2 regions of the Priestia sp. P5 genome follow, and region 2 is predicted to be linked to the other one. Evidence: a T-box and tRNA genes for the amino acid it is inferred to sense, from the RefSeq annotation. Region 2 holds a T-box; the other holds one or more tRNA genes.
The links. A T-box is a leader RNA that pairs with one kind of tRNA and senses whether it is charged. The one in region 2 lies ahead of MMB69_RS01130 (valine--tRNA ligase), so its partner is inferred to be a tRNA-Val.

Region 1 (4,435 bases), on a different contig from region 2:
AAAATCAAATGAAAAATTCACTTTTCCAGGATCCCAGCCGAATTTTCGCTGTGCGAATAACGCTAGAATATTAGCACCGCCGAGAGAAGCTCCGTTCATAAATAAAATGGATAAGCCAAGGCCGGCAATTAGTCCGCCGGTAACAGCACCCATCAGGCTAGGAAGTGTAAAAGAAGGAAGCAAGTGATCGAGTGAAGTGAGAAGCGATAGCAAAGACACTGATCCTATAGTTGTAGCGGTAAATTTCCATCCCATTTGAAAGAAGGAAAAGAGATAAAAAGGAATATTAATGAGAAAAAAGATCACCGCAAACGACAAGGGAAGGGCATACGACAAGCTGAGAGACAGACCAGCTGTTCCCCCCGTCACTACGTGAGAGTGCCGCAAGATAAGAACACCAATACTTGCAATCGTACAACCAAGAATAATCCATAAAACTTTTCGCATAAATAAACCCCTCTGTTTGTTTTTTCGGAATTTTCATTTTCAATTATCTACTTTAATGATAGGATATTAAATAAAGAAAACACATGTATAAATGAAGGAAATAATACTTGTTCTGTTATCAACTTGAATAAAGATTTTATTTATTATATTCATTTTGAAAGGAAAGGTTTGGATGGATCAAATTGATGCACAACTATTGTCTATTTTGCAAAGGGACGGACGTATGACGATTAGTGATTTATCAAAAAAGCTGGCTCTTAGCCGTCCAAGCGTATCAGAAAGACTGCAGCGTCTTCAGGAACGAGGAGTGATCCAGCGTTTCAGCGCTACGGTGTCTCCGAAAGCTTTAGGAAGAGATACACAGCTATTTATTCAAGTAAGCGAATTAAAAAGAAAACCAGAGGAGTTTGAAGACTTTATTGAGCAAAATGAAGACGTGCTTGAATGTCATCGCGTAACGGGGCCGGTTTCTTACTTTATCAAAGCAGCCGTGTCCGGAATGGATGGACTTCGAATGCTGGTGGATGAACTGATTCCTTATGGAAATGTAAATACTTCAATTATTTTAAAGTCGCCTGTAGAAAACAGGATGATTACTCCTGTACAAAAACCGGCCCCATAAGAGGCCGGTTTTTCGTATAAAGACATATTAATAAAATCCTTTAATAATATAAAAATGATTTTGTAAAATATCAGGTATTTCTTCTTCTGAAACGTTCCTTTTCGTCTTTTTTTCACCATCTGTTACAGTCAGCGTTTCACCGGAGAGGGTAATGCGCCCTGTAAGTGTTGCGATCGTAACAAGACGTTTGTGTACAAACGGAGAATCAGCTGACGTTTGATTGAACTCACACATAGGAGTAAAGTCAGTCAGTTTCTTAGGAAGCGTAGACACACGGTAGAGTGTTTTCCATACATTATCTTCCCATCGCTGCAACTCATACATATGCTCAGCAACGTTTGTCATACGATAAGAGCCGCTTACATCTCTTACTACTTCGCCATTTAAAGGCATTGGTTTGCGCACAGAATCTCCAAATCCAACGTCTACGATGTAAGACTGATTCTCAATCGTTACAAGGTTTGTAGCGTGACTTCCTTCAATGGTCCACGTGCCGTCGGGTTTTTTGACGGTAGCTGAAACGTAAGAGACTTCATATCCGCTTTCTTTTAACAGCCAGCCAAATAGACCGTTTAATTCGTAGCAAAACCCTCCACGCAAATTTACAATTACTTTTTGAAAAATTCGTTCTAAATCAATGATAATAGGGGTTTGAGACAAAACGTCTAAGTTCTCAAACGGAATATGAAGCATATGCTTGTTCTGTAAAGCGGCTAAGCTTTCATAGGTTGGACTATCTGGTCTCTTAGCTAAAAACCGGCTAAAATAGTAATTAATATTCATCAAATACACCTCTTAGTAAATCATTTCTCTCTGTCTTCAGGCCTAGAAGAATGTTCATGTAACAGCGTTTTTTCAATTGTCTTTTTGGAAGCGAATCCTTGAAGTACACGGCTGCCAATTTTTAAAGTTGGTACTTTCATCCCGTCACGCTCCTTTATGGCATGTTTTTATTTTATCAAAAGTAACGGCGGTCCTTCCAACTTCGGAACTATGGAAAAATAGTTGACAAAATTGGATAACTCTTTCTATAATATAGTCAATACATATCACGAGCGATTAGTTCAGTGGGAGAATACATCCTTGACAGGGATGGGGTCGGGGGTTCGAATCCCTCATCGCTCATACCAAAGCCGTTTTCTTATTAATAAGAGAGCGGTTTTTCTCTTTTGTTTGACAAATCAATGCTATATTAAATCTTGAGCGCGTATAGAAGAATTAAAGTATAATGAAACATAGTGCATCAGGTCATGATAAAGATAATCACTAATTTAAAATAAATGAGGGTACAAAATGAATCAAAGAAGTTTTAGTCAATATGGTCTTAGTGACAAGGTAGCTAAGGCGCTTTCTAGCCTGCAATACAATCATCCTACGGAAGTACAAAGCAAGGTGCTTCCTATCGCGCTAGAAGAAAGAGATGTTGTCGTGAAGTCTCAAACAGGAAGTGGAAAAACGGCTTCCTTTGGCATTCCACTGTGTGAATTAGTTAACTGGGAAGAAAATAAGCCCCAGGCCTTAGTGTTAACACCTACACGAGAGCTGGCTGCGCAGGTAAAAGAAGATATTACAAATATCGGCCGTTTTAAGCGAATTAAAGCAGCAGCTGTCTACGGAAAATCACCGTTTGCCAAGCAAAAAGTAGAATTAAAGCAAAAAACACATATTGTTGTAGGTACGCCTGGACGAGTGCTTGATCATATAGAAAAAGAAACGCTTGCATTAGAAAAAATTCGTTATTTGGTTATTGATGAAGCAGATGAAATGCTAAATATGGGTTTTATTGACCAAGTAGAAGCAATTATTCAACATCTTCCTAGTGAGCGTGTAACGATGCTTTTCTCCGCTACGCTTCCTGAAGATATTGAAGAGCTTTCTCGCAAGTATATGAAAAAACCGGTTGATATTGAAATCAAAGCAAACGGATTAACGACAAGTACGATTGACCATTCTGTTATATCAGTAGAAAACGAACGTAAATTTGAACTGCTGAAAGACGTAACCACAGTAGAAAATCCGGACAGCTGCATCATTTTTTGCCGCACGCAAGAGCAGGTAAATACGCTGTTAGACGATTTAGATGATCTTGGATATCCTTGTGATAAAATTCACGGGGCAATGGTGCAAGAAGACCGTTTTGAGGTTATGAATGATTTCAAAAAAGGTAAATTTCGCTATTTAGTGGCGACAGATGTAGCTGCGAGAGGCATTGATATTGATAATATCACACACGTTATTAACTACGACCTTCCGTTAGAAAAAGAAAGCTACGTTCACCGTACAGGAAGAACGGGACGTGCCGGTAAAAACGGGAAAGCCATCACATTTGTAACGCCTTATGAAGAGAGAATGCTATCGGAAATTGAAGAATATATCGGTTTTTCAATTCCAACATCTACCCCTCCTTCTAAAGAAGAAGTACAGCAGGCAGCATCCGCTTTTACTGAAAAAATCAATGAGCGTCCAGAAGTTAAAAAAGATAAAAGCGAGTCATTAAATAAAAACATTATGAAGCTGTATTTTAACGGAGGAAAGAAAAAGAAAATTAGAGCGGTTGATTTTGTGGGAACAATTGCAAAGTTAGACGGAGTAACCGCAGACGATATTGGAATTATTACGATCCAAGAAAATGTCTCTTATGTAGAGATTTTGAATGGAAAAGGTCCAAAAGTGTTACAAGCAATGAAAAACAAAACGATTAAAGGAAAGAAACTAAAAGTTCATAAGGCAATTAAATAGCAGAAGGAAGTCCATCTTTTTAAAGATGGGCTTTATTTATAGAGACAATAAAGGAGTTGAGAGTATGAAGTACATAAAATAAGCGTGTGTAGAAGGGTATGAGCAGGCAAAAAAAGCAGAAAAGCTAGGAGCAGACCGCATTGAATTATGTGACAATCTCAGTCAAGGAGGCACTACGCCAAGTTACGGCACCATTCAATATGCAAGCGAACATCTTGATACAGATATCAACGTGATTATTCGTCCAAGAATTGGTGGTTTTGTATATTCTGAAGCAGAATATCAAATTATGAAAAAAGACGTTAAAACATGTAAAGACCTTGGAGTAAACGGAGTAGTATTCGGCATTTTAACAGAAGAAGCTGAAATCGATTGCGGACGCACTAAAGAGTTAATAGCAGAAGCTCGTCCTTTAAGCATTACATTTCATATGGCATTTGATGAGATTAAAGATAAATACAAAGCCATTGATATACTCATCGAATTGGGAGCAGACCGTATTTTGACCAAAGGAGGGAAAGGATCTGCTTTGCAAAATCTGCATATGCTCCGAGAATTGATCACATATGCTAATGAACGTATTATTATTTTGCCCGGCGGAGGAATTCATGAAGGCAACGCAGAGCG
Region 2 (4,435 bases):
TTACGAGTAAATAATTTAGAAGATGAATATGAGCTGGAAGAAGGAAGCATCTTAAATATTCCCGTTCGTTAAAGTCGGAAAGAAAACAGTTTTGACGCATATAATGTCTTAACTGTTTTCTTTATTTTTTACGAGGAAGGAGAATATAGATGCAGCGGACAGTAGCAGACTACAAAGTATTGTTAAAAGAATATGACTTAGATGTTGACTTTATCGAAGACTACGGAAAAGTAAAAAAAGTCTATACGAAAACCGGCGTGTTTGCGCTTAAAGAAATGGCGAATCATCAAGAACGAAATCAAAACTTCATTCAAAAGCTGCAGAATGTGTATCAAAAAGGATGGATGGGATTTGTCCCTATTTATCAAACGAAGCGTTCTCAGCCCATTGTTTCAGATGAAAGCGGCTCGTATTACTTAATGCCGTGGCTCCCGAATAATCCGACCGAAGAGCGTGATATTCGATATCATAAATTATTTCAAGAGCTTGCTAAGCTTCACGGCGCTTCGGCGCAGGAAGTAGAAGTGAAAAAAGAAGATATAGAAAATCATTATACATCGATGAAAGAAACGTGGGAAAAACGTCAGGAAGAGCTGAAGCAGTATGTAGTAGAATGCGAGAAGAAAGTTTATATGTCCCCGTTTGAATTGCATTACTGTACATTTTATTATGAAATGACAAGAGCGCTTGAGTTTGGTTTTGGAAAGCTCGATCAGTGGAATGATGAAATGGAAGAAAAGGAAAAGATCCGGCTGGTTACGTCTCATGGAAAGCTATCGGCTAAACATTTTATCTATGACGAACGGGGGAATGGTTTTTTTATTAATTTTGAACATGCAAAAGATGCTTCACCGATTTATGATTTGGTCTCATTTTATTTCCGTACTCTTCGCACATACCCAGTAACGACCTATGATAGCTATGAGTGGTTTAGTACGTATGAAAAACATTTTGCTCTCAGAGAAGAGGAACGGCTGCTTTTACACAGTTATTTGGCGTTTCCAGAACCTTTGTATCAGTGTATTGTTCAATATAGGCAGCATAAAGAAAGTAAAACAGAGCTTGAACATATGCAGTCATTTATTCGAGCATACTGGCTGACGAAAAACATTGAACAGCTCAATATTAAAATATTTGAAGTAGATCAGCAAAAAAAAATGGCAGCGGAAGCAGCTGCACAAGCCCAAGCGAACGAATAGCGCTTGGGTTTTTAAATCCAGTCCGAATATAAAGCAACTGCTAGTATGGCAAGCAATGCCAGCAACAGTACATCAAAGGTTGTAGGGAAAAATAGTGTACGTATACCTTGAAAAATTGTTAAAGGAACAATAAACTGTCCACAAGCCGCTCCTGCTGTTTTGAGCCACCGCTGCAGCTGATACGAATTTACATTTATTCGTTTCTTCATTTGTACATGCCCCTTTCAATCCACGTGCCCAGGTTAAAGTCAGTATATGAAAAAAGAAAGAAATGGTGCCATTTTTTTGAGTGGGTTCTTCATTTTATTTCCAAAATTAGCGAGCGAATGAAAAAATAAAGAGCAGAACAAAAAAATTATGAATATAATCATAAAAAAATGGAGAAGATTATTGACGATTCAACATTTTTTCATATAGTATAATTAAGAGAAATTCATACATAAATACAGTGAATAGGAAGAGTACGGGATGTTCGTCTTTCAGAGAGAGAAATCAGTTGCTGTGAGATTTCTTAAGAATGTGCACTCGGAATGTCGCCTATGAGTAGCTTTTTTGAACAGCTGCATAGCTCAGTAGAAAAAGCCGGTTAATCAACCGTTATGAAATGAAGTGTATAGGCTTATCAAACGGGATACGTCTATAAAAAAAGGTGGTACCGCGAAATCAACTCCTTTCGTCCTTTTATTAGGAAAGGAGTTTTTTTATGTTTATAAAAGCTTTACACAGTTTCTAAAGACTGAAACTTTATATTATGGAGGTATACATTATGTCTGAAAAAGAAGTGACTCTTCCAACGAAGTATGATCCAAAAGCCGTTGAAGAAAATCGTTATCAGTATTGGTTAGACGGGAAGTTTTTTGAAGCAACAAATGACCCTGAAAAAGAGCCATATACAATTGTAATTCCACCCCCAAACGTAACGGGCAAGCTGCATTTAGGCCACGCTTGGGATACAACGTTACAAGACATCCTAACGCGTATGAAGCGCATGCAAGGCTATGACGTTTTGTGGCTTCCTGGCATGGACCATGCGGGGATTGCAACGCAGGCAAAAGTAGAAGAAAAGCTTCGCAGCGAAGGGAAAAGCCGCTACGATCTAGGCCGCGAAAATTTTGTAGCCGAAACGTGGAAATGGAAAGAAGAATATGCAAGCTTTATTCGCCAGCAGTGGTCGAAGCTAGGACTTGGCTTAGACTATTCACGCGAGCGCTTCACGCTTGATGAAGGCCTTTCTAAAGCAGTGCGCGAAGTATTCGTAACGCTTTACAAAAAAGGGTTAATCTATCGCGGAGAATATATCATTAACTGGGATCCAGCTACGAAAACAGCTCTTTCAGACATCGAGGTTATTTACAAAGATGTACAAGGTGCGTTTTATCATATGCGCTATCCGTTGGCAGATGGTTCTGGACATATCGAAATCGCAACAACTCGTCCTGAAACAATGCTAGGAGATACGGCTGTAGCTGTTCACCCTGAAGATGATCGCTATAAGCACTTAATTGGCAAAAAGGTTGTCCTTCCGATTGTAGGTCGTGAAATTCCAATCGTAGGCGATGATTATGTAGATATGGAATTCGGTTCTGGTGCGGTAAAAATTACGCCTGCTCATGACCCGAACGATTTTGAAATTGGAAACCGTCATAATTTAGAGCGTATTTTAGTGATGAATCAAGATGGTACGATGAATGACAAAGCAGGTAAATATGAAGGAATGGATCGTTTTGCTTGCCGTAAGCAAATTGTTAAAGACCTTCAAGAAGACAGTGTATTGTTCAACATTGAAGACCATATGCATTCAGTAGGTCACAGTGAACGAAGCGGCGCCGTTGTTGAACCTTATTTATCAACTCAGTGGTTTGTAAAAATGCAGCCGTTAGCAGATAAAGCAGTAGATCTTCAAAAACAAGAAGAAAAAGTAAACTTTGTGCCTGATCGTTTTGAAAAGACATACTTACACTGGATGGAAAATATTCGCGACTGGTGTATTTCGCGTCAGCTTTGGTGGGGACACCGTATTCCAGCTTGGTATCATAAAGAAACTGGAGAAGTATACGTAGATCATGAGGCTCCAGCAGATATCGAAAACTGGGAACAAGATTCAGATGTATTAGACACATGGTTCAGTTCAGCGCTATGGCCATTCTCAACAATGGGCTGGCCTGATGTGGATGCAGCTGATTTCAAACGCTACTACCCAACAAACGTGCTTGTAACGGGCTACGATATTATTTTCTTCTGGGTATCTCGTATGATTTTCCAAGGTCTTGAATTTACGGGTAAACGTCCGTTTGACGATGTACTCATTCACGGTCTTGTACGAGATGCTGAAGGTCGTAAAATGAGTAAATCACTTGGTAACGGTGTAGATCCAATGGAAGTAATCGAGAAATACGGTGCGGATTCTCTTCGCTATTTCTTATCTACAGGAAGCTCACCAGGACAAGATTTACGCTTCAGCTTTGAAAAAGTCGAAGCGACGTGGAACTTTGCAAATAAAATTTGGAATGCTTCTCGTTTTGCATTAATGAACATGGACGGCATCACATTTGAAGAGCTTGATTTATCAGGCGAAAAGTCTGTTGCTGATAAATGGATTTTAACGCGCTTAAATGAAACGATTGAGCACGTAACAAAATTAGCTGACAAATATGAATTTGGTGAAGTTGGACGCATTCTCTATAACTTTATTTGGGATGATTTCTGCGATTGGTACATTGAAATGGCTAAACTTCCTCTTTACGGAGAAGATGAAGCAGCTAAAAAGACAACTCGCTCAATTTTAGCTTATGTACTTGATAATACAATGCGACTTTTACATCCATTCATGCCGTTTATTACCGAAGAAATTTGGCAAAGCTTGCCGCATGAAGGCGAATCGATTACAGTAGCTAAATGGCCGGAAGTACGCCCTGAGCTTTCTGATAAAGAAGCTGCTAACGATATGCGTTTACTTGTAGATATTATCCGTGCTGTTCGTAACATTCGTGCTGAAGTGAACACGCCGATGAGCAAACAAGTAAAATTATTTATCAAAGCTAAAGATGAAAATATTCAAAACCAGCTTGAAAAGAACCGTGCGTATGTAGAACGTTTCTGTAATCCAAGTGAGCTTGTGATTTCAACAGATGTTTCATTAGATGAAAAAGCAATGACTGCTGTTGTAACAGGCGCAGAATTAATTTTACCTCTTGAAGGTTTAATTAATATCGAAGAAGAAATCGCCCGTTTAGAAA

Region 1: it has a tRNA-Val gene. The T-box ahead of MMB69_RS01130 (valine--tRNA ligase) is inferred to sense a tRNA for this amino acid. The anticodon was not compared.

What each region holds. Positions count from the first base shown of each region.
Region 1 is NZ_JAKWFJ010000002.1:139,190-143,624, forward strand. Features, by position in the region: gene MMB69_RS17620 (YitT family protein) at 1-447, opposite strand, end outside; gene MMB69_RS17625 (Lrp/AsnC family transcriptional regulator) at 620-1,069, shown strand; gene MMB69_RS17630 (arylamine N-acetyltransferase family protein) at 1,097-1,852, opposite strand; tRNA gene MMB69_RS17635 (tRNA-Val) at 2,123-2,194, shown strand; gene MMB69_RS17640 (DEAD/DEAH box helicase) at 2,363-3,808, shown strand; partial or broken gene MMB69_RS17645 (copper homeostasis protein CutC) at 3,906-4,435, shown strand, end outside.
Region 2 is NZ_JAKWFJ010000001.1:228,336-232,770, forward strand. Features, by position in the region: gene spoVID (stage VI sporulation protein D) at 1-72, shown strand, start outside; gene ysxE (spore coat protein YsxE) at 150-1,199, shown strand; gene MMB69_RS01125 (hypothetical protein) at 1,211-1,408, opposite strand; T-box leader at 1,639-1,883, shown strand; gene MMB69_RS01130 (valine--tRNA ligase) at 1,966-4,435, shown strand, end outside.